Linked DNA regions of Bradyrhizobium diazoefficiens. The protein of the gene in region 1 binds, or shares a complex with, the protein of each later gene. Links are inferred from orthologs where the notes say so. Each region holds a gene or a part of one and is shown in the gene's direction. Other genes may lie near its edges.

Region 1 (10,560 bases):
CTCAGCAAGATCGACCTTGCTCATGACAGGCAGCAGCTGGGTTGGAAGCGGCTTTGCCAACCTTCTCCATTCCTTGCAAACCGGCGGTACGGGGTTTGAAAAAGCACAGGGAATGCCGTTCTTCGACTATCTTGCTCAACATCCCGAAGCCGCATCGGTGTTCAGTGAAGCAATGGTCGGGCTTCATGGGGCCGAACCTCCGGCAGTCGCGGAAGCCTATGATTTTTCAACATTCAAGACGGTCGTCGATGTCGGAGGGGCGTCCGGCAATATGCTCGCCGCCATCCTTGCGCGACACCCGGAGCCGCGGGGCGTGTTGTTCGATCGGCCGCACGTCGTGGTCGATGCGGAGAAGCTGCTCAAAGCGAACGGCGTTTCCGATCGCGTGACCGTCGAGGCTGGAGATTTTTTCCGGTTGGTGCCGTCTGGGGGCGATGTCTACATCCTGTCGCACATCCTGCACGACTGGAACGACGACCAGTGCCTGGCAATTCTCGGCCATTGCCGCAAAGCCATGAAGCCCGATGGCCGGCTGTTGATCGTCGAGATGGTTCTGCCTCCCGGTGACGCTCCGCATCCGGGGAAAATACTGGACATGGTGATGCTGGTACTGATCGGCGGCCAGGAGCGCACGGAAGCTGAGTATTCCCGTCTGCTGGACAGGACTGGTTTCCGCCTCAGTCGCGTGGTGACGACGCAATCGCCGGTGAGCGTCATCGAAGCCGTGCTGGCCTAATCCTCCGGTTATGCCGTCCGCAACGCCGGCGTCGGCGGCTGCGACGGTCGGATCAGCGCGAACGCGATCTGGACGATGCCGGCGGCAAGCCCGACCGCGACGCCGATCCGCCAGGCCATGTTGTAGGAGCCGAGCGCGTCGTAGATCAGGCCGCCGCCATAGGCGCCGACGAAGCTGCCGAGCTGATGGCTCGTGAAGGCGAGCCCCTGGATCATCGCCTGCCATTGCAGGCCGAACATCTCCGCCACCGCGCCCGCCACCAGCGGACCGACGCCGAGCCAGAGAAAGCCCATCAGCGCGCCGAACACCAGCGTCGAGGCCTCCGTCGGCGGCAGCATGAAATACCAGGCCAGCACCAGCGAGCGCGTGACATAGATGCCCCCTAACAGCGCGAGCTTGTTCCAGCGCTGGCCGGCCCAGCCGAAGAACAGCGACCCCAGCACGTTGAAGCCGCCGATCACCCCCAGCGTCTTTGCGCTCAGCATCGGGTCCATGCCGCAGATCTGCAAATAGGACGGCAGATGCGTGGTGATGAAGACGAGCTGCATGCCGCAGACGAAATAGGCCGCCGTCATCACCGAAAACGACACATTGCCGAAGGCCGTGGCGGTCGCGGTTGCGGCCGATACATTGCCGAGCCCGCTCGTCCTCGGCAGCGGGATGCGGTCGATCCGGCCTGCAAACCACGCCGCTGGCAACATCAGAAGCGAGAGCACGACAAAGCTGCCGAGCCCGAAACGCCAGCCGTAGCCCTCATTGAGCACCTGCCCGATCGGCGCCGCCAACAGCGCGCCGAGCGAGCCCGCGGCCGAGACCATGCCGAGCACGGTCGAGCGCACGCTCTCGGGCACCGCGCGCGCGGCAACCGACATCGCCATCGCCGCCGCGGTGCAGGCGAGCGAGGTGCCGATCAGCACCCCCGCCCCGATCATGACCGTGATCAGGCCGTGCGCGCCGGTCATCAGCGCGAGCCCCGCGATATAAAGCAGCGCGCCGACCATCATGATGATGCGAAAGCCGTAGCGCACGGTGAGCGCGCCGGCGAGCGGCTGGAGGAAGCCCCAGGCGAGGTTCTGGACGGCGATCGCGAGCGTGAAGTCCGACACGGAGATGCCGACGTCATGGGTCAGCGGCTGCAGGAAGATGCCGAGCGATTGCCGCAGGCCCATGCTCAGCGTCAGCATCAGCGAGGCGCCGATCAGGACCGGGAGGGTTGGACGAAGCGCTTGCAACAACGGCATGATCGGTCTTCCCTTTATTCTTGCTCTTGCGGCATTACACAGGTCTGTGTAATCTAGACTGCAAGCCGGCGCCGCTGTCAAGGCGTTTATTACACAGGTCTGTGTTATGCCCTCTGCCGAAAAATCCGACATGAAGGAGCGGATCCTCGCCACCGCCGACCGGTTGTTCTATCTTCAGGGCATCCGCGCCATCGGCGTCGACACCGTTGCGGCCGAGATCGGCATCTCCAAGCGCACGCTCTACAACCACTTCCCGTCCAAGGACGCGCTGATCGCGGCCTACCTGGAACGCCGCTTCGTGCGCCCGCCGCCGTCGGCGCCCGACGCGTCGGCCAAGACCGCGGTGACGCAGATCCTGTCGACGTTCGATTCGCTGGAACGGCGATTCGCCTCGCCCGACTTTCGCGGCTGTCCGTTCGTCAATGCTGTCGCGGAGGTCGGCAGCACCGACCGCACGGTGAAGAAGATCGCCAAGGCCTTCAAGGAGAGCCGCCGCGTCTGGTTTCGCGAGCGCCTCGAACAGCTCGGTGTTGTTGATGCGGAGGCGCTCGCCACCCAGCTCGTGCTCCTGGTTGATGGCTCGATCGCGCAGGACCTCGTCCGCGACGATCCCGCGATGGCGCGTGCGGCGAAGGAAGCTGCGAAGGTGCTGCTGCGGAATGCGGGTGTGGATGTCGGTGGTGGCGCGGCGACGGTGAAAGGCAAGCGCGCGCCGCAATAGCAATTGTCGTCCCGGCCTAGTGCGCAATTGCGCACGGGGGCCGGGACCCATAGCCACGGGCCGTAGTTTGACGAAGACTCGGAATTGCCAGTTCGCATCCACAACCGCTCCCTGGGGTTATGGGTCCCGGCTTTCGCGGGGACGACAGCGAGAATGAGGCAGTGCCACCGCCTCACGCCGCCTGCGACACCACGCGATTGCGCCCGTCGTGCTTGGCACGATACAGCGCAGTATCGGCGCGCTTGAGGACGTCGGCGACTGCCTCGCCCTTCTGCTCGAGCGTGGTGAGCCCGATCGAGATCGTGACCTCGATGCGCTTGGTACCCTTGTGGACGGCGAACGGTTCGCCCGCGATCGAGCGGCGCAGGCGCTCGGCGACCATGCCGGCGACGTGGAGATCGGTCTCCGGCATCACGATGACGAACTCCTCGCCGCCGTAGCGGCAGGCGAGATCGATGCCGCGGATCGACTTGCGCACGCGCACCGCGAATTCACGCAGCACGTCGTCGCCGGCATCGTGGCCGTAATTGTCGTTGATCGACTTGAAATAGTCGATGTCCAAAATCATCAGCGCCAAGGGCTTGCCGCGGGTCGAGGCCTGCTCGGCGAGCGTCGCCAGATGGCTCTCCATGTAGCGGCGGTTGTGCAGCCCGGTGAGCGCGTCCGTGATCGCCATCTCGATCGAGTTCTGCACGTTGTCGCGCAAATGATCGGTGTAGCGGCGGCGGCGGATCTGGGTGCGGGCGCGCGCCAGGAGCTCGGTCTTGTCGATCGGGCGCAGCAGATAGTCATTGACCCCGATCTCGAGGCCGCGGAGCAGCCGCGTGGAGTTCTCGGCTTCCGCGATCGCCAGGATCGGCACGTGGCGGGTGCGCTCCAGCGAGCGCGCCTGGCTGCACAGCCTGAGCCCGTCGAAATTGTTGAGGTCGAGCGAGACGATCAGCAAATCGTAATTGCCTTCGGCCGCGTGGAACAGCGCTTCCGTCGGATTGGGCTCGACGTCGACGGTGTGCTCGGCGGCGAGGATCGTCGCCAGCCGCTCATAGGACGACTGCCGGTCGTCGACCAGCAGGATGCGGCCGCCCTTACCGGCATCGGCGATGGCGCTGCGCTCGGGCGCCTGCATGCCGATCTCGAGCGAGGTGATGGCGCGCATGCGCAGCTCGTCCGTCATCATCTTCAGCCGCGTCAGCGAGCGCACGCGCGCGATCAGCACGACGTCGGAGACGGGCTTCGTGAGGAAGTCGTCGGCACCGGCTTCGAGACCCCGGTTGCGATCGGCGGGGCTGTCGAGTGCGGTGACCATCACGACGGGAATGTGGTGCGTGGCCGGATCGGTCTTCAGGCGGCGGCAGACTTCGAAACCGTCCATGTCGGGCATCATCACGTCGAGCAGGATGATGTCGCATTCGGCGCGGGCACAGATCGCGAGCGCCTCGGTGCCGTTCGAGGCTGTCATGACGTCGAAATATTCGGCGGAAAGACGGGCTTCGAGGAGTTTGACGTTGGCAGGGACGTCATCGACAACCAGGATACGCGCGGTCACTTTGAACTCACTTCCTATCCGATAAAACGCCGGACCGTCTCAATGAATTTGCCGACCGAGATCGGCTTGGACAAATAGGCTTCGCAGCCGCCCTCGCGGATGCGCTCTTCGTCGCCCTTCATCGCGAAGGCCGTGACCGCGACGACGGGAATGGCGCGCAGCTCCGGATCGTCCTTGATCCAGCGCGTCACCTCCAGGCCAGAGACCTGCGGCAGTTGAATATCCATCAGCACGAGGTCGGGCCGCATCTTGCGCACGAGGTCGAGCGCCTCGTAACCGTTGCTGGTGCCGGAGGTCTGGTAGCCGTGCGCCTCCAGCAGGTCGCGGAAGAGCTTCATGTTGAGCTCGTTGTCTTCCACGATCAGGACGGTCTTAGCCATCCCGCCCTCCTGTTTGGTCCTAGAGACCGATGCATGTGACGCCTCAGGCGCCGCTTTCCGGCGCTTCGAAAACTGGATTCAAACTAGCCTCAGATTCGCTTGAGTTTCGTTAAACCCGAGGGGCCACTTTCTGCGATGTGGTTTCCAGTTGCTTGTCTGGGGCCGCAAGATCAGGCCCGAGACTCAGTCCCAAGACTCGGGCATATTCCAAAGTAGACACCGAAAGTTAACGGAAAGGCAAACCGGGCCCTTGAAAAAGCCTGTTCACAACCCCCGCGAAGTCGCTGAAATCGTTGCGATTCAGGCGCTGTCCTTTGTCGCAGGCAATCCCGAGCGGCTGGGGCTGTTCCTGGCCGAGACAGGTGTCGGCCCGGAGACGCTCCGGAACGCGGCTTCCGACCCGAATTTCCTGCTCAGCGTCCTCGATTTCGTGATGCGCGATGACGACACCGTGAAGGCCTTTGCCAAGGTCTCGGAACTGCATCCCACCAACGTTGCCGCAGCGCGGCAGGTGCTGGGCGATGCGCTCGGCGACCGGACGTGGGAGCGCGACGTGCCGTGAGCGTCCCCGATCTGGCCGGGCCCTGCTGCTTCTGCCGGGATTGTCTGGCCGATCTGGATGTGAGCGTGCGCCGCTGTACGGCCTGCGGCTCCCCTCGCCTCGTCTGCCACCGGACGCTCGCGACGCTGACCATCGCCCATATCGACTGCGACGCCTTCTATGCGACGGTCGAGAAGCGCGACAATCCGGATATCGTCGACAGGCCCGTCATCATCGGCGGGGGAAAGCGCGGCGTGGTGTCGGCCGCCTGCTATATCGCGCGCACCTATGGCGTGCGCTCGGCGATGCCGATGTATAGGGCGCTGGAAGCCTGCCCGCATGCGACCGTGATCCGGCCGGACATGGCGAAGTATGTCCGCGTCGGCCGCGAGGTACGCCAGGCCATGCAGGCGCTGACGCCTCTGGTCGAACCGCTGTCGATTGACGAAGCCTTCCTCGATCTCTCCGGCACCGAGCGGGTCCACGGCATGATCCCGGCCAAGGTGCTGGCGCGCTTTGCCCGCGATGTCGAACGCGACATCGGCATCAGCGTCTCCGTCGGCCTGTCCTGCAACAAGTTCTTGGCCAAGATCGCCTCGGACCTCGACAAGCCGCGCGGCTTCGCCGCCCTCGACCAGGAGGAAGCGCGCACGATGCTGGCGGAAAAGCCGGTCGGCTTCATTTTCGGCGTCGGCCCCGCGACGCAGGAGCGCTTGGTGCAGCGCGGCTTCCGCATCATCGCCGATCTCCAGAAGGCCGACGAGATCGAGATGATGCGGCAATTTCCGAGCGAAGGCCGCAGGCTGTGGCGGCTCGCCCGCGGCATCGACGACCGCAAGGTCGAGGCCGACCGCGGCGCCAAGACGATTTCGAGCGAGACCACGTTCGAGACCGACATCCGCGATTTCGCGACGCTGGAGAAGATTTTGTGGCGGCTGTGCGAGAAGACGTCGTCGCGGCTGAAGAGCAGCGAGCTTGCCGGCTCGACCGTGACGCTGAAGCTCAAGACCGCCGACTTCCGCCAGCGCACGCGCTCACACTCGATCGCCGCCCCGACACAGCTCGCCGCAAAGATCTTCTCGATCTGCCGTGAGATGCTGGCGAAAGAAATCGACGGCACCGCCTTCCGCCTGATGGGCGCCGGCGTCAGTGCATTGCGCGAGGGCTCGCCCGGCGACGACACCGACATGCTCGACCGCCGCGCCGCGCATGCAGAACGGGCGGTGGACAGCCTGCGCAAGAAGTTCGGCAGTGCAGCGGTGATCCGCGGCATTGCGTATGACGGGCCGGAGAAGGCGCAGGAGTGATGGGATGACGGAGGTGCTCATCCCGTCATCCTGAGGTGCGAACCATGGGGCGCAACGCGCCGCATGGAGAGCCTCGAAGGATGCACGGCCGAGATGCAGCCGGGGCCGTTCATCCTTCGAGGCCTCCGCCCAGCGGCGCAATTGCGCCGCCAGGCTCAGGCACCTCAGGATGACGGTGCTGGATACGTCTGAGAAATTTCGCGAGAGGTAACGACCATGCAAGCCGAACGCGATCTCACTACCCTGCTGAAGAACATGAAGCCGGAGCTGCAGCCAGGCATTTTCGTGTTCTGCACGATCGCGACGGACGCGCCGATCCCGGCAGCAGTCAAACCGCTGCTGACGTTCCGCGAGCAGGAAGGGACCACGCTCGTGATCCCACGTGAAGAGGCCCAAGCCGCAGGGTTAGACCATACATTCGCCTCGCGCCTAATCACGTTGACAGTCCATTCCGCACTCGATGCGGTGGGGTTCCTGGCGGCGATCACGGCGTGTCTGGCCGACGCCGGCATCAGCGTGAACGCCGTTTCGGCCTTTCACCACGATCATCTTTTCGTACCTGCTGACAGGGTCGATGAAGCAATGGCTCTCTTGCATGACAGGTTCCGGCCGAAACACGCTTGATTGCGCTTGATCTAGGGTCTGTTGAGATTCATCTGGAATGGATTACAGCGGTGGCGAGGTAAATCATCGCCTCGAAGCTGCTGTCTGTCTTGTCGCAACGCATTGCTATGCGTTTGAATTCCTTGAGCTTGCCGAAGAAATTTTCGATCAAGTGACGCCATTTGTAAATGTCTTTGTCGATGTCGAGAGGCTGAGCGCGCCTTTGATGTTGCGAGATGACGATCTTGGCCTTGCGTTCGTTCAAGTCTTCGATGATCCAGTTGGAATCAAAAGCCTTGTCGGCGATCAAGCCACCGAACTCGATATCCTTGATCAGGGGCACGACGCCGACGGTGTCAAAGCGATGGCCGGGGAGCAGGATGAACCGCACCAGATTCCCGAGCGCGTCAGTCAGCGCGAGGATTTTGGTGGTCCAGCCGCCTTTTGACTTGCCGATGGCCTGATTTTTGGTCCCCCTTTTGCTCCCTGCCCGTGGCGGTGAACCTTGACGATGGTCGCGTCGACCATGGCGAACTCCATGTCCGGATCATCCGATACGGCATCGAAGATCCGCTTGAAAACACCGGCTTTCACCCAGTCGCGATAGCGTTTGAACACGGTATTCCAGTTGCCGAACGTCGGCGGCAGATCCCGCCATGGGCTGCCCGTGCGGGCGATCCACAGTACAGCTTCCAGAAACAGACGGTTATCGCTTCCACTGCGGCCGGGGTCCCTCGGCTTGCCCAAACAAACCGGCTCCATCTTCGCCCATTGAGCATCTGTCAGAACGAATCGGGGCATGCCAAACTCCTTTCGGAGCTTGAATCACGGACATTCCGTTCTGTGAATCCTGAATCTCAACAGACCCTAGAGCATGCTCTAGCTTGTAGAGAGATGGCTGGCCTCGATCCAAGGAGACAGCCCATGACAGTGATCGACAACAAGGCGCTCATTCAGGACATCATGGATGCGCGCGCACGTCGCGACCCCGGCCCGTTCATCGCCGCGATGGCAGATGATTTCGTCTGGCGCATTACCGGCTCGACGGCCTGGTCCGGCGAGTATGTCGGCAAGGCCGACGTGCTAGAGCGCCTGATGAAGCCTCTCCACCGACAATTCACCGCTCCCACCAGCCTTACGGTATCCCGCATCATTGCTGAGGGCGATTACGTCGTCGCCGAGTGCCGGGGCAATGCAACGACGCTGGCCGGCGAGCTCTACGCCAACACGTACTGCTTCGTCATTCGCGTGGCGGACGGAAAACTGCGCGAGCTGACCGAGTACATGGACACCGCATTGGTCGAGAGAGTGCTAGGGCCGCCCGGCAGCCAATGAGGCCTTGAGGCGTCCATGCGGCGACGCGGCGGGTCTTTCACCTCTGTCGATCCACTCCTCATAGAATTCGACCTTGGCTTCGATGAGCGCCAAAGCCTGCGACCAGCGGCGGATGTTGTCCTGCACGCGCTGCCGGTGGGCTGCGAGCAACGCGTGACGCTCGGTCAAACTCGCTTCGCCCCGTTTGGCGAGTGCGGCGTACTCCCGCATCTGCTTGACCGACATGCCGGTGCCGCGCAGGCGTTCCATCAGATCCAGCCAGCCGACGTGAAAATCGCTATAGACCCGCCGACCACCGCGGTCTCTGACGACGCCAGGGATCAAGCCCTGGGCCTCATACCAGCGGATGGTGTGGATGCTGCGGCCCGTTCGGCCGGCGACCTCTCCGATGCGAAGCCCTCGCGACATGGCCTTTCCTTTCGTTCGAAGCCGCCTCGCGAGCGTAGCGCTGTTTGCCCGGAGACAGGATATCGCGCAGCCTGGATCGCGTCGCCTGCCTCGATCGGCCGTTGCGATGTTGGGACGGCTATGATGGCATAGTACTACTGTTTTGCCCGACGCGTCAAAGTAAATTCTAAAAAAACGAAATAACGCATCCCGTTCCAAGATTGCGTTTCTACTGTGCATGGGGTTGTTTTAAAGTTTTGCGAAAGCGTGGGCCTGCGGCCTCAATCCGCAACCGCGATCGCCTCGATCTCGATCAGCCATTCGGGGGCTGCGAGCGCGGAGACGCCGACCAGGGTCGAGGCCGGCGGCTCCATGCCTTCGAAGAAGACGGAACGGGCCTTGCCGATGATCGGACGCAGCTCCGGCTTGTAGCCGACGACGAAGGTCGTGATCTTGACGATGTTGGCGTAGGTGGCGCCAGCCGCCTTCAACGCGTGGCCGAGATTCTGCATCACCTGCGTGGTCTGCGCGGCGAGATCGCCCTCGCCGACGATCCGCCCCTCTTCGTCGGTAGACACCTGGCCGGAGATGTAGATGGTGCGCGCGCCGGAGGCAGTAACGACGTGGGAATAAGCGGGATTATGGTGCAGGCCGCTGGGGCGGAGGTGATCGAGTTTGGGCATGGTGCTGCTCCCGGAGGTTTGTGATTGAGGGAGAGCGTAACCGGAGACGCCGTTGACGGCTAGCCTTGCGCCCTCAATTGCAGGGCTTGCTATCCTTGACGTCGAACTTGCCCATCGAACCGGAGATGACGAAATCATTGTAGTCGAGCACGAGCTGGCGGGAGACGCCGTTCTCGTAGAGTTCGAACGACATCGCATAGACCGGCGTCTGCTCGCCTTCCTTCTGCGGGACGTCGCGGTCGAAATAGCTGACGGTGACCGGCCAGCGCTTCAGCGACTTCATGTGTTCGTCCGACGTCGAGGGATCGGGCGACGCGATGCGGTCGTCGGGGATCGGCTGGCCGATCACTGTCAGCGTGTTGTAGACCTTCTGGCCATCGTCGGAGCCGTCATAGACGGACAGTTCCAGGAGCGATTTGCCGTCCTTGGCGGCTGCAATGATGCGCTCGATCTGTTCGGTCGGGAACACGATCTTGCCGTCGAGGGTGAAATTCTTCGGCGCCGGCAACTTCAGCTTGACGTTGATGTGGTCGCCGTCGCGCTCAGCCGAGCCGTCGACCAGGCCGGCCTCGGTCTCGTTCATCCGCGTCTCGATCTTGAAGCGGTAGCTTTTTCCCGCGGCGTCCTCCCAGGAATTGGAGCGGAGGTCGCTCAGCGTGATCTTGCCCTCACCACTGTCGAGCTCGGAGACCTGGCGGAATTCGGAGGTGTAGCCTTCGCAGCTATTACCGGCGAAATTGTAGAGGATGCGGCCGCGCGCGCTGTTGATGGAGTTAGAGCGCGATTTGACGAGGCTCAAATCATAGAGCGCCTGGTGCGAGAGGAACGGACCGCCGGCCGCATGGGCTCCATCGCCAGTGCCGAAAGCAACCGCCGCGAGCGCTATCACACCGAGCGAGGTCCGGAAAAGGTGCACCATGTCTGTCCTTTGGGAAGCGCAGATTCGACACTTTAATGACCGTTCCATTGCGTCGCAACTGCGGCGGTTTCACGTAAAGTTGCGCCTCTCCGCTGAACCTCCTGTCCTGCCTCAGGAAAATGCAGTCCAGCCCGGCGCCCGGCGGCCCCGCGGGCTTGCTT
Region 2 (10,421 bases), on another replicon or contig:
CGCCGGCATAGCCGACAGCGGTCGCATAGATGCCGTCGCCAAGCTCCCAGAATTTGCGCTCGGCGCCCCAGAAGCAGCCGAGCCCGAACACGGCCTGCTCGAGGCCTGCGGGATAAGGCGGCTGCAACTTCGCGCCGTTGACGAAATGGCTGGTCGCGGTCGGAATGGCTTGCGCACGGCCGGGCAGCGCTTCAGCTGCGCTCGGCAATGCGGTGGTCTTGCGCATGAACAGCATGGACGGATCTCCGAGAAACGAGCTGTCGGTCGCCTGAACCAGGCGCTCAGGCGGCGTGCTCGCGATCGAGTGGGAATATAAGTCTTTACGCAGAAAGGCGCAGCCTCGTTACGGCGCCCCTTATTTGCAGCTCAATCCCGGCGGGAATTGAAGATCAATCCCGGCGGGAATTGAAGATCAATCCCGGGAATAGCCGATCAGCGGCTTGCGGGGGCGGAACAGGATCATCAGCAGGATGCCCAAAATGCCCAGCACGGCGAAGACCGGCTGGTCCAGCACCAGGCGGATCACCGAGGTCCAGAGCCAGGGCGCCTTGGCCTCGACCCAGGTCCGGAACGCCGTCTGGCTGGTCTGATTGATATCATTCCAGAACTGGCCGAACCGGGTGAATCGCAGGGTCTGGTCGGCGACCCAGCGGGCGCCGTCATAGACCATGAAGAAGAACCCGCCGGCCAGCAGCAACAAGCCAATTAGTCGGAAAAAGCCGCGGATCATGCCCCACCCTCTATGGTCGTCCGAACGGGCGACCCCAATAAGCGCCGTCAGCCAATAGCCAAGAGACGGCAGAAATTCAACCTCATCAGGGCGTTACGGGCCGCGCTCGGCGCGCCCAATGCCCATTTTCCAGACCTGGAAAGCGTTGACGGTGCCAAAGACCCCCTCTATAAGGGCGCCAACTGGCGGCGGGCGCAATCCTGCCGCCGCTGTTCTTTGAGCAGTTGCAGGCTCTTTTGTTTGAGCCTCAGAGATGGCCGCAAGTCCGTCGCTCATGTTCCGGGAACAGCCCAGCAACCGAACCCCCTGAATCCGAGCGTCGATTCCGCGGTCACGCTGCCGGCGCCACCCGACCAAGACGCGACCGGTACCGCATAAGGACATTGAGACCATGGCCAATACCACTTCCGCCAAGAAGGCGACGCGCAAGATCGCCCGCCGCACCGCCGTCAACAAGTCGCGCCGCACCCAGATGCGCGGTGCCGTGCGTAACGTCGAAGAAGCCATCAAGACCGGCGATCGCGCCGCCGCCGTCAAGGCGCTGGCCAGTGCCGAGCCCGAGCTGATGCGCGCCGCGCAGCGCAACATCATTCACAAGAACAACGCCAGCCGCAAAGTCTCGCGCCTCACCGCGCAGATCGCCAAGCTCGCCAAGTAAGCTCGGCAAGTAAGTTCGCTGAGTAAGCCCACCAAGCGATCGAGTCATTCGATCGGGTGAGGCAATCGAGCATCGCGCTCTCAATCAGCCCGGCTTTTACGCCGGGCTTTTTGTTGCGTGTCACAAGTCACGCTTGCGGTCGTTGGGTGACCAATCTTTCGTTGGCAGACTTTCGTCGTGGTCGCCACGCAGCATTCCGTAATTCTACTTGCCGTTGTTTTTGCAACAGCTGAAACTTTTCACCGCGCTGCGAAAAACCCCTGCAGGGTGGCGCAAACTTGCATTCGCGCGCGCGCGAGTTCTGCACACCGTAGTTTCACCGGAATATGTTTCGCGTCGGGTTACCCTGCGAAACGCGACTCAAAAAGCGGTGTCTCGCTAATCACTTATCGACATAGCGGCGCCAAGCATTTGGAAAATTCGCGCGCGCGGCACGCGCGTGACGCTTTTGTAAAAAATTTTTGGCGGTGGCGAGGAATTGTCACATGACGCGCCGCTCTTTCGAATCTGTGCACGAATCCAAAAACTTGCTCCGAAGCCTGTGAACAACTCGCGCGCGGCGTTAACGCAGATCAAGTTTTTAATCGCCTCAAGTCTGAATCAATTCCGTTGCGAGTCTTTCCGCTTAGTGTATTTCTTAAGCCGTCCGCAGCGCCCACGATCTTGAGACCAGCGCGGTTTTAGAAAACGGGGCGAGCGTGCAAATCGGCGGCGGTGTGCACGTTGGCGACGCTTCAACAAGCGATTGTCGGTTCAAACCCTACAGCAATGTGGGGATGGTAGCTCTTTGTCTGAATGTCTCCAAGCGGGATCTTTCCGATCCCGCTCGCGTCAAGCGCTCGTGAGAGACATCGTCAAACTGCCCCGACACGCGAATGGCGAAGCCGAGCGGACGAACAGTGCAGACGGGCTGGGCATCGGCGACCTTGGTCGTAGTTGTCTTCTAGGACACGCAGGACCTTGCCGTGCGCAATCACGGCAGGACGGGGAGGTATCATGTCTTACGGACTCAACGCGGTATTGAAACAAATCTCTTTTTCGAACGATGCCGTTCTGGGTCTGTCGGACTTCCAGCCTCCCGCATGTGACGAAGCGCTGAGTACGCGCTGACCTCGCGACCCCTCCATCTCTGACATCGCTGATCTGACCGCGGCGTTTCCGCCGAACGGTCGAGCTATGTCCGATGATGAACTCGCTAGAGGTCGCGCCATTCTAGAGTCCTGGCAGGAACTCTGCATGGCGCTCACGAAGCAACCTTAATCTCTCAAGAAAAGTTTTCTCATGATGACAACACCGGAACAGGATCGCTGGTCGCGCGTGAAGAGCAGGCTGCGCTCGAACGTCGGCGAAGACGTCTACACGAGCTGGTTTGCGCGCATGGATCTCGAAGGCGTGCAGGAGGAGAGCGTGCGTCTCTCGGTCCCGACCCGCTTCCTGAAGAGCTGGATCCAGGCCCATTACGCCGAGCGCGTGCTGTCGTGCTGGCAGGCCGAAATGCCGGAAGTGCATCGCATCGACCTCACCGTTCGCACCGCGGTGCGCCCCGTGGTGCAGCCGAAGGAAGCGCCGGTGCCGGTCGAGACGCGTCGCACCCCCGCGCCCGAGCTGCGTTCGACCGCGACCGCGCCGGTCTCCGCCAACCATGATGCGCTCGGCGGCTCGCCGCTCGATCCGCGCCTGACCTTTGCGAGCTTCGTCATCGGCCGCTCCAACACGCTGGCGCATGCGGCGGCACGCCAGGTCGCCGAGGGGCGCCGCGGCGATCCCGTGATGTTCAACCCGCTCTACATCCATGCCGGTGTCGGCCTCGGCAAGACGCATCTGCTGCAGGCGGTGACCTGGGCCGGCAATTCCGGCAACGAGCGCAAGGTGCTCTATCTCACCGCGGAAAAATTCATGTACGGCTTCGTCGCCGCGCTGAAGACGCAGACGGCGCTGGCCTTCAAGGAAGCGCTGCGCGGCATCGACGTGCTGGTCATCGACGATCTCCAGTTCCTGCAGGGCAAGTCGACGCAGGCCGAGTTCTGCCACACGCTGAATGCGCTGATCGATGCCGGCCGCCAGGTCGTGATCGCAGCCGACCGTCCGCCGTCCGATCTGGAAAGCCTCGACGACCGCGTCCGCTCCCGGCTCGCCGGCGGCCTCGTGGTCGAGATGGGCTCGCTCGGCGAAGAGCTGCGGCTCGGCATTCTCAAGTCGCGCGTCGCGGCCGCCCGCACCCACCATGCGACCTTCGACGTGCCGGAGGAGGTGCTGACCTATCTCGCCCGCGCCATCACCCATAACGGCCGGGATCTCGAAGGCGCGATCAACCGCCTGCTGGCGCATTCGAAGCTCAACAACCGGCCGGTGACGCTGGAGATGGCCGAGCACGAAGTGCGCGACCTGATCCGACCGCAGGAGCCGAAGCGGATCAAGATCGAGGACATCCAGCGCGTGGTGGCACGGCAGTATAATGTCAGCCGCTCCGACCTCCTGTCCTCGCGCCGGACCGCCAATGTGGTGCGTCCGCGCCAGGTGGCGATGTACCTCGCCAAGACCCTGACCCTGCGCTCGCTCCCCGAGATCGGCCGCCGTTTCGGTGGCCGCGACCACACCACGGTGCTGCACGCGGTGCGCAAGATCGAGGCCCTGGTTTCCAAGGACAATGCGCTGTCCGAGGAAGTGGAGTCGCTGAAGCGCCAGCTTCAGGAATAAACGCCTAAGCTTTCCTCCCCCTTCCCGCCGCCCCGGCCATGCCCGGGCGGCGGTCGTGTTTCTGCCTGTAAATCGTGGGGAACTACCCCGCCATCCCTTGAATCCGGGGGCCATCCGCGCCACCTTGCGCGACCCTGGCGGCTTTGGTCATATCGGCTGGATCACCCGGCTTCCGGGGTCTTCGGTGCCGCGGCGCGCTTTCCTCCGCCCGGCTTTTTCAATCTTTGGGGATCGGGCGAGTGGTGCAATGAAAGTTACGGTCGAACGCGCGCAACTCCTGAAATCGCTGGGCCATGTCCACCGCGTGGTCGAGCGGCGCAACACGATTCCGATCCTGGGCAACGTGCTGGTCCGCGCCGAGAACGCGAAATTGTCGCTGAAGGCGACCGACCTCGACCTCGAAGTGACGGAGACGCTGCCTGCGGAAACCGCGACCGCGGGCTCGACCACCGTGCCGGCGCACATGTTCTACGACATCGTGCGCAAGCTGCCGGATGGTTCGCAGATCGTGCTGGAAGCCGACGGCGACCGCGCGGTGCTGGCGATCCGCGCCGGCCGCTCGCGCTTCACGCTGCAGACGCTGCCGGAGAATGATTTCCCGGATCTCGCCACCGGCGACCTGTCGCATTCGTTCTCGCTCGCCGCCAAGGACGTCAAGCGGCTGATCGACCGGACCCAGTTCGCGATCTCCACCGAGGAAACGCGCTATTATCTCAACGGCATCTATCTTCATGCCGCGGGCACGGCGACGGCCGCGACCTTGCGCGGCGTCGCCACCGACGGCCACCGCCTCGCCCAGCTCGATCTGGTGCAGCCCAAGGGCGCCGAGGGCATGCCCGGCGTGATCGTGCCGCGCAAGACCGTCGGCGAGGTGCAGCGGCTGATCGAGGACACCGAAGCCGAAGTCACGATCGAGCTGTCGCAGGCCAAGATCCGCTTTACGATCGGCAACGTCGTGCTGACCTCGAAACTGATCGACGGCACCTTCCCCGATTATGGCCGCGTCATTCCGCAGGGCAACGACAAGGAGCTCATTGTCGACAAGAAGGATTTCGAGAACGCGGTCGACCGCGTCTCGACGATATCGAGCGAGCGCGGTCGCGCGGTGAAATTGTCGCTGTCGCCGGGCAAGCTGGTGCTGTCGGTGACCAATCCGGATTCCGGCAGCGCCACCGAAGAGATCGAGGTCGAGTACGCCTCCGACGCGCTCGATATCGGCTTCAACTCCCGCTACCTCCTCGACATCGCCGCCCAGATCGAAGGCGACGTCGCCACGCTGAAGCTCGCCGATCCGGGCTCGCCGACCCTGGTCCAGGACAAGGACGACAAGAGCGCGCTGTATGTGCTGATGCCGATGCGGGTGTGAGGGAGGTGCCCCCTCCGCAGCACACCCTACCTCTGATGCCTAACGCGATGCCCATTGCTGTGCCCTCTCCCCTTGTGGGAGAGGGCTACTCCGCTGGCAGACACGCACTCGGTTGGGTGAGGGGTTTGTGCCGCAAGAGCCGTCCCATCGGCAAGACCCCAGACATCTCCGCCAATTCGCGAAGAACATGCGGCATGAGCCAACTGATGCGGAGACTGCAATGTGGCGGCTGCTCAGGGAACGGCGCCTATCGGACTTCAAGTTTCGTAGGCAGATCCCTTTCAAGAACTACATTCTCGATTTTGTCTGTTTCGATAAGCGCCTTGTGATCGAGATCGACGGAAGTCAGCATGCCGATTCGCAAAGCGATGCGACCCGGGATGCAATCCTCGCAGCCGAGGGATTTCTGATAGCCCGTTACTGGAACAACGACGTGCTGAAGCAATCCACTTCCGTCCAAGAGGATATTCTTGCAAAGCTTGCCGGGCGGTAAGATACCCCTCACCCGTCGCCTCACTTCGTGAGGCGCCACCCTCTCCCACAAGGGGAGAGGGGAAGAATCGCGTCCATCACGAATAAATATGACCCCCTCCCGCATTCATCGCCTGACGCTGACGCATTTTCGCAATTATCGGGCGGCGGGGCTCGAGACGGCGGCTGACATGGTGGCGCTGGTCGGGCCGAATGGGGCGGGCAAGACCAATTGCATCGAGGCGATCTCGTTCCTGTCGCCGGGGCGCGGCTTAAGGCGCGCCACGCTGGACGACGTCGCCGACAACCAGGGCGACGGCTCCTGGGCGGTCTCCGCGCAGGTCGAGGGCGCGCTGGGGCTCGCCACCCTCGGCACCGGCATCGAGCCGCCGCAGGCCGACAGCGCCATCAGCCGGCGTTGCCGCATCGACCGCGAGCCGGTCAATTCGGCCACCGCCTTCGGCGACCACATCCGCATGGTGTGGCTGACGCCGGCGATGGACGGATTGTTCCTGGGCGCGGGCTCCGAACGGCGGCGCTTCTTCGACCGCCTGGTGCTCGCGATCGACAGCCAGCACTCCAGCCGCATCTCCGCACTGGAACGTTCGTTGCGCTCGCGCAATCGCCTGCTCGAGACGCGCAATTACGACGACCATTGGTGTGATGCGATCGAGCGCGAGACCGCCGAACTTGCGGTCGCAGTCGCCGCGACGCGCGGCCAGACCGCGGCGCGGCTGACCGGCATGCTGAACGCGCGCGCGCAACAATCCGCGTTTCCGTCGGCGCAGATCGCACTCGACGGCTGGATGGAGAACGCGCTGCTGAGCGAGACCGCAACCTCGGTCGAGGACCGCTACCGCCAGATCCTGCGCGACAACCGCCCCCGCGACGCCATCGCCGGCCGCACCACCGACGGGCCGCATCTCACCGATCTCCAGGTGATCTACGCGCCGAAAAGCATGCCCGCGCGCGACGCATCCACGGGGGAGCAGAAGGCGCTGCTGATCGGGCTGGTGCTGGCGCATGCGACGCTGGTCGCCGAGATGACCGGCATCGTGCCGCTGCTGCTGCTCGACGAGGTCGTCGCCCATCTCGATCCGAACCGTCGCACCGCGCTGTTCGACGAGCTGCGCAAGCTCGGCGCGCAGGTCTGGTTGACCGGCGCGGACCCGGCTGCGTTTGCCGAAATCGACGCTGGCGGCGAGGTCTTTGACGTCGAGAGCGGGCAGGTTTCGGCGCGGCGGTAGCGCCATTGAACCCGCCTCGTTCAGGTCGCGACTAGCTCCCTGAGGCCGCACCGTCGGTGTCGCAGCCGTTGCAATCGCGGCGATGAATTCGAAACGCGCGCGATTTCCTTGGAGAGTGTCCATGACGACGGTAAGGTCCGGGACGAGAGTCCCGGCACGATGGCGGCTGTTCGTGTGCGGCCTCACATTGCTCGCTTGCGGCGCCGCGGCTGCAAGGCAGCACCCAATTGAACCTGCCCGGTTCCCGCCGCGACTAGCTGTCTGAGGCGGCGTCGGGGGTGTCGCAGCCTGCAATCGCGCAATGGAACGATCCGCGCGAAATCCGGGAGTTTGGTCGATGTCGACGATCACGCGCGGGACGCGAGCCCCGGCACGCTGGCGGCTGTTCGCATGCGGCCTTCTGTTGATGGCGAGCCCTGCGCTCGCGGCTCCGACGGACGAGGGCATCGTCGACGTGCACGCACTGCCGAAGCTGCAAGGTGCGATCGACGAAAATTCGCACCCCGATCCTTACCGGATGCAATATGGCGTGCCGACTGTGGTCGCGGTGACCGCCGCCGCGAAGAAGATGCTCCGCGCCGACGGCTGGGTGCCCTATGTCCGCCCGCTTGACGAGGCCACCACCGAACTCGTGTTCAAGAAGGGGCGGCAGGGACTTTCCGTCTCCTTCACGCAGGGCCTCGGCCGGCCCGATCAATCATCGGTCTCCTACACCCCGAACCGCATCTATTCGAATGTCCCGTTCCCCGAGGGCGCGATCGATCTCGTGTTCGACGAGACCCGGCCCTATCTCGCCTGCATCGCGCCGGTTGCGCTCGAGGCGACACGGGATTTCTACGCCAGGGAAATGACCGCCATCGGCTGGCGGAAGCTCACGGCCGAGAGCGCCGCGCGCTGGCCGAACGCGGATATCAGCGAAACCATCTCAAACGGCGTGCGCGCCTTCTATGGCCATGACGATGACGACCGCGGCGGCTTCTATCATCAGAAGCCGGTGATGTTGAGTTTGACGCGCCGCGACGACGGCCGGACCAATGTCGAAATCAAGGTCGCGCCGTTCGCCTTGCCGACCGATCTTCCGTCGGAAGAGATGTCCGGCCTGCCGGCGCCGAAGCCGTACAAGTCGGCGGCGGGCAGAGGCGGCGACGCCAGATCGAACCGGCGCGAACTGACCATCGCAGCCCTGGCCGATCTGCCCGCCGTGCTCGCGTTCTACCATCGCGAACTTGCGGCGCGCGGCTGGACGGAACAGGGAAATGCACCTCTTGCCGCGGGCGACGAAGTCGCGTTCAAATTCTCCTCGCCCGAGGAAACCGGCTTGCTGCGGCTCGCCCGCAAATACGACTTCACGATGGTCTATCTGACCGCGCAGGTGAAGGAATCCGTGCTCGCCGCGCGCGCCAGGGCGAAGAAGGATGCCGACGACAAGTTCATGAGTGACGCCGAAGCGATGGCGAAACAGGTCATCGCCGCCGACGAAGTCCGTCGCAAGGCGCAGGCCGCGACGCTGTCCGATGCACCGTTGCAGGCACAGGCCGGCGGCACCACGCCGGTGCCGCTGCCCGAGAACGCGCAGGAGGTGGAGTTCGACGGCGACGGCGGCCGGCTCGAATTCAACGCGACCTCCAGCGTCAAGGCGTTGACCGCCTTCTACCGCGCGGCGCTGAAGCCGGCCGGCTGGAAGGAGCAGCCCTCGGTGATCAACCAGCCCAACATGGCGGTGATGGAGTTTTCCAAGGCCGGCAAGTCGATCTCGATGACCGTGATGCAGATGGGGGCGAAGGTGAATGTCAGCGCCGACGGATCGGGCCTGGTGATGGCCGCCGCCAAGCCCGCGTCCGGGGGCAAGCCGGCGCGCAGCAATCAGGCCGCTGCCTCACCCAAGTCGGCCGGGCCGCTCGAGGCAGATGCGGAATCCGCCCTGCCCGTGCCGAAACAGCACAGTTCGACCTCGCTTGCCACCGCAAAACTGCCCGGCATCGAGGCGCCGTTCCGCCGCGAGCTCGCGGCCAGCATTCCGGCCGAGCTCAGTGACGTGCTCGCCTTCTACCGTGCGGAGCTGACCAGGCTCGGCTGGCGGGAAAAGCCGGACGGCGCGATCGTCGCCGCCGATCGCGTCGAGCTCGCCTTCGCCTCGCCGCAGGGCCCGGCCATGCTGAAGCTCGGCCGCACCAATGACGAAACATCGGTCAATCTCGTGCAGAAGAATCCGGACGCCGCGACCAAGGCGGACATCATGCCGAAGCCGGGTCAGGCCAAGCTGGTGCTCGGCAATATGGGCGACAAGGACGCGCAGCTGACGATCAACAAGCAGACCATCAAGGTTGCGGCCGGCGCCGGCGGTCCGCAGTCACCGAAGGGGCCCACGCTCGATCTGCCGCCGGGCAAGTACCTGTACTCGCTGAAAATGGCGGGCCGCCCCGCCCGCAACGACACCATCGACATCGCCGCGGGCGATGCCTGGGGCCTGACAGTGGGGCCGACCGGCGAGATGCTGCCGCTGCAGATGTACTGAGCCGCCACGAAACAGGTGCGCTCCCTCTCCCGCTTGCGCCTCGGAACCCGCCTTCCGTCCCCGCAAAATCCACGCCTTCGGAGGCCCGAAACGGTCCCTCGAATCGGGCTTTTTGCCGTGCCCAGAATCGGCCTCCGCAGACCTTGAAAGCCGGCCGAAAATCCCCATCTGATCAAAGGGTTGCGAGGGGATACTTTGCGCTAGGCGCAATCTCTCTTTCGTGGCACAAATAGCCTCTCATCAGCGCCTTTTGCGCGGCTGATTCGGGCGACATTTCGAAGGCCTCTCATGACAGAACCTGCTCGGCAGACGCCTGCCGAAAACGAACCCTCAAATCCGAGCGATTACGGGGCGGAATCGATCCGCGTGCTCAAGGGTCTCGATGCCGTGCGCAAGCGCCCGGGCATGTATATCGGCGATACCGACGACGGCTCGGGCCTGCACCACATGGTCTACGAGGTCGTCGACAACGCGATCGACGAGGCGCTGGCGGGCCATGCCACGCGCGTCGATGTCGTGCTGAACGCCGACAACTCCGTCACCGTGCGCGACGACGGCCGCGGCATTCCCGTCGACATCCACAAGGGCGAAGGCATCTCGGCGGCCGAGGTCATCATGACCCAGCTCCATGCCGGCGGAAAATTCGACCAGAACTCCTACAAGGTCTCCGGCGGCCTGCACGGCGTCGGCGTCTCCGTCGTCAACGCGCTGTCGAGCAAGCTCGTGTTGCGCATCTG

What was found.
Region 2: the proteins of JJE66_RS16815 (region 1) and dnaN are in contact, whole or in part, in a solved structure (PDB 1OK7), measured with the Escherichia coli proteins. The link is inferred for Bradyrhizobium diazoefficiens from one-to-one orthologs.

The regions. Positions count from the first base shown.
Region 1 is NZ_JAENXS010000002.1:32,024-42,583, reverse strand. Bases 4,366-7,327 are described here. They hold JJE66_RS16815 (DNA polymerase IV), read left to right. Parts: upstream 4,366-5,182; coding sequence 5,183-6,472; downstream 6,473-7,327. Other genes in these bases: JJE66_RS16810 (ACT domain-containing protein), read left to right, coding at 6,689-7,096; JJE66_RS16820 (DUF3572 domain-containing protein), read left to right, coding at 4,875-5,186; JJE66_RS16825 (response regulator), read right to left, coding at 4,366-4,624. In the rest of the region: JJE66_RS16845 (methyltransferase), read left to right, coding at 1-736; JJE66_RS16840 (MFS transporter), read right to left, coding at 745-1,977; JJE66_RS16835 (TetR/AcrR family transcriptional regulator), read left to right, coding at 2,108-2,698; JJE66_RS16830 (PleD family two-component system response regulator), read right to left, coding at 2,871-4,244; more of JJE66_RS16825, read right to left, coding at 4,259-4,365; JJE66_RS16800 (nuclear transport factor 2 family protein), read left to right, coding at 8,000-8,410; JJE66_RS16795 (MerR family transcriptional regulator), read right to left, coding at 8,387-8,818; JJE66_RS16790 (RidA family protein), read right to left, coding at 9,079-9,480; JJE66_RS16785 (cell envelope integrity EipB family protein), read right to left, coding at 9,554-10,399. UniProt on the Escherichia coli protein: Poorly processive, error-prone DNA polymerase involved in translesion repair and untargeted mutagenesis. Copies undamaged DNA at stalled replication forks, which arise in vivo from mismatched or misaligned primer ends.
Region 2 is NZ_JAENXS010000001.1:2,026,953-2,037,373, forward strand. The notes cover bases 3,569-6,391. They hold dnaN (DNA polymerase III subunit beta), read left to right. Parts: upstream 3,569-4,332; coding sequence 4,333-5,451; downstream 5,452-6,391. Other genes in these bases: dnaA (chromosomal replication initiator protein DnaA), read left to right, coding at 3,569-4,085; JJE66_RS09545 (endonuclease domain-containing protein), read left to right, coding at 5,579-5,944; recF (DNA replication/repair protein RecF), read left to right, coding at 6,033-6,391. In the rest of the region: peptide-methionine (S)-S-oxide reductase MsrA, read right to left, coding at 1-235; JJE66_RS09525 (hypothetical protein), read right to left, coding at 413-730; rpsT (30S ribosomal protein S20), read left to right, coding at 1,122-1,388; more of dnaA, read left to right, coding at 2,673-3,568; more of recF, read left to right, coding at 6,392-7,169; JJE66_RS09555 (hypothetical protein), read left to right, coding at 7,507-9,684; gyrB (DNA topoisomerase (ATP-hydrolyzing) subunit B), read left to right, coding at 9,973-10,421. UniProt on the Escherichia coli protein: Confers DNA tethering and processivity to DNA polymerases and other proteins. Acts as a clamp, forming a ring around DNA (a reaction catalyzed by the clamp-loading complex) which diffuses in an ATP-independent manner freely and bidirectionally along dsDNA.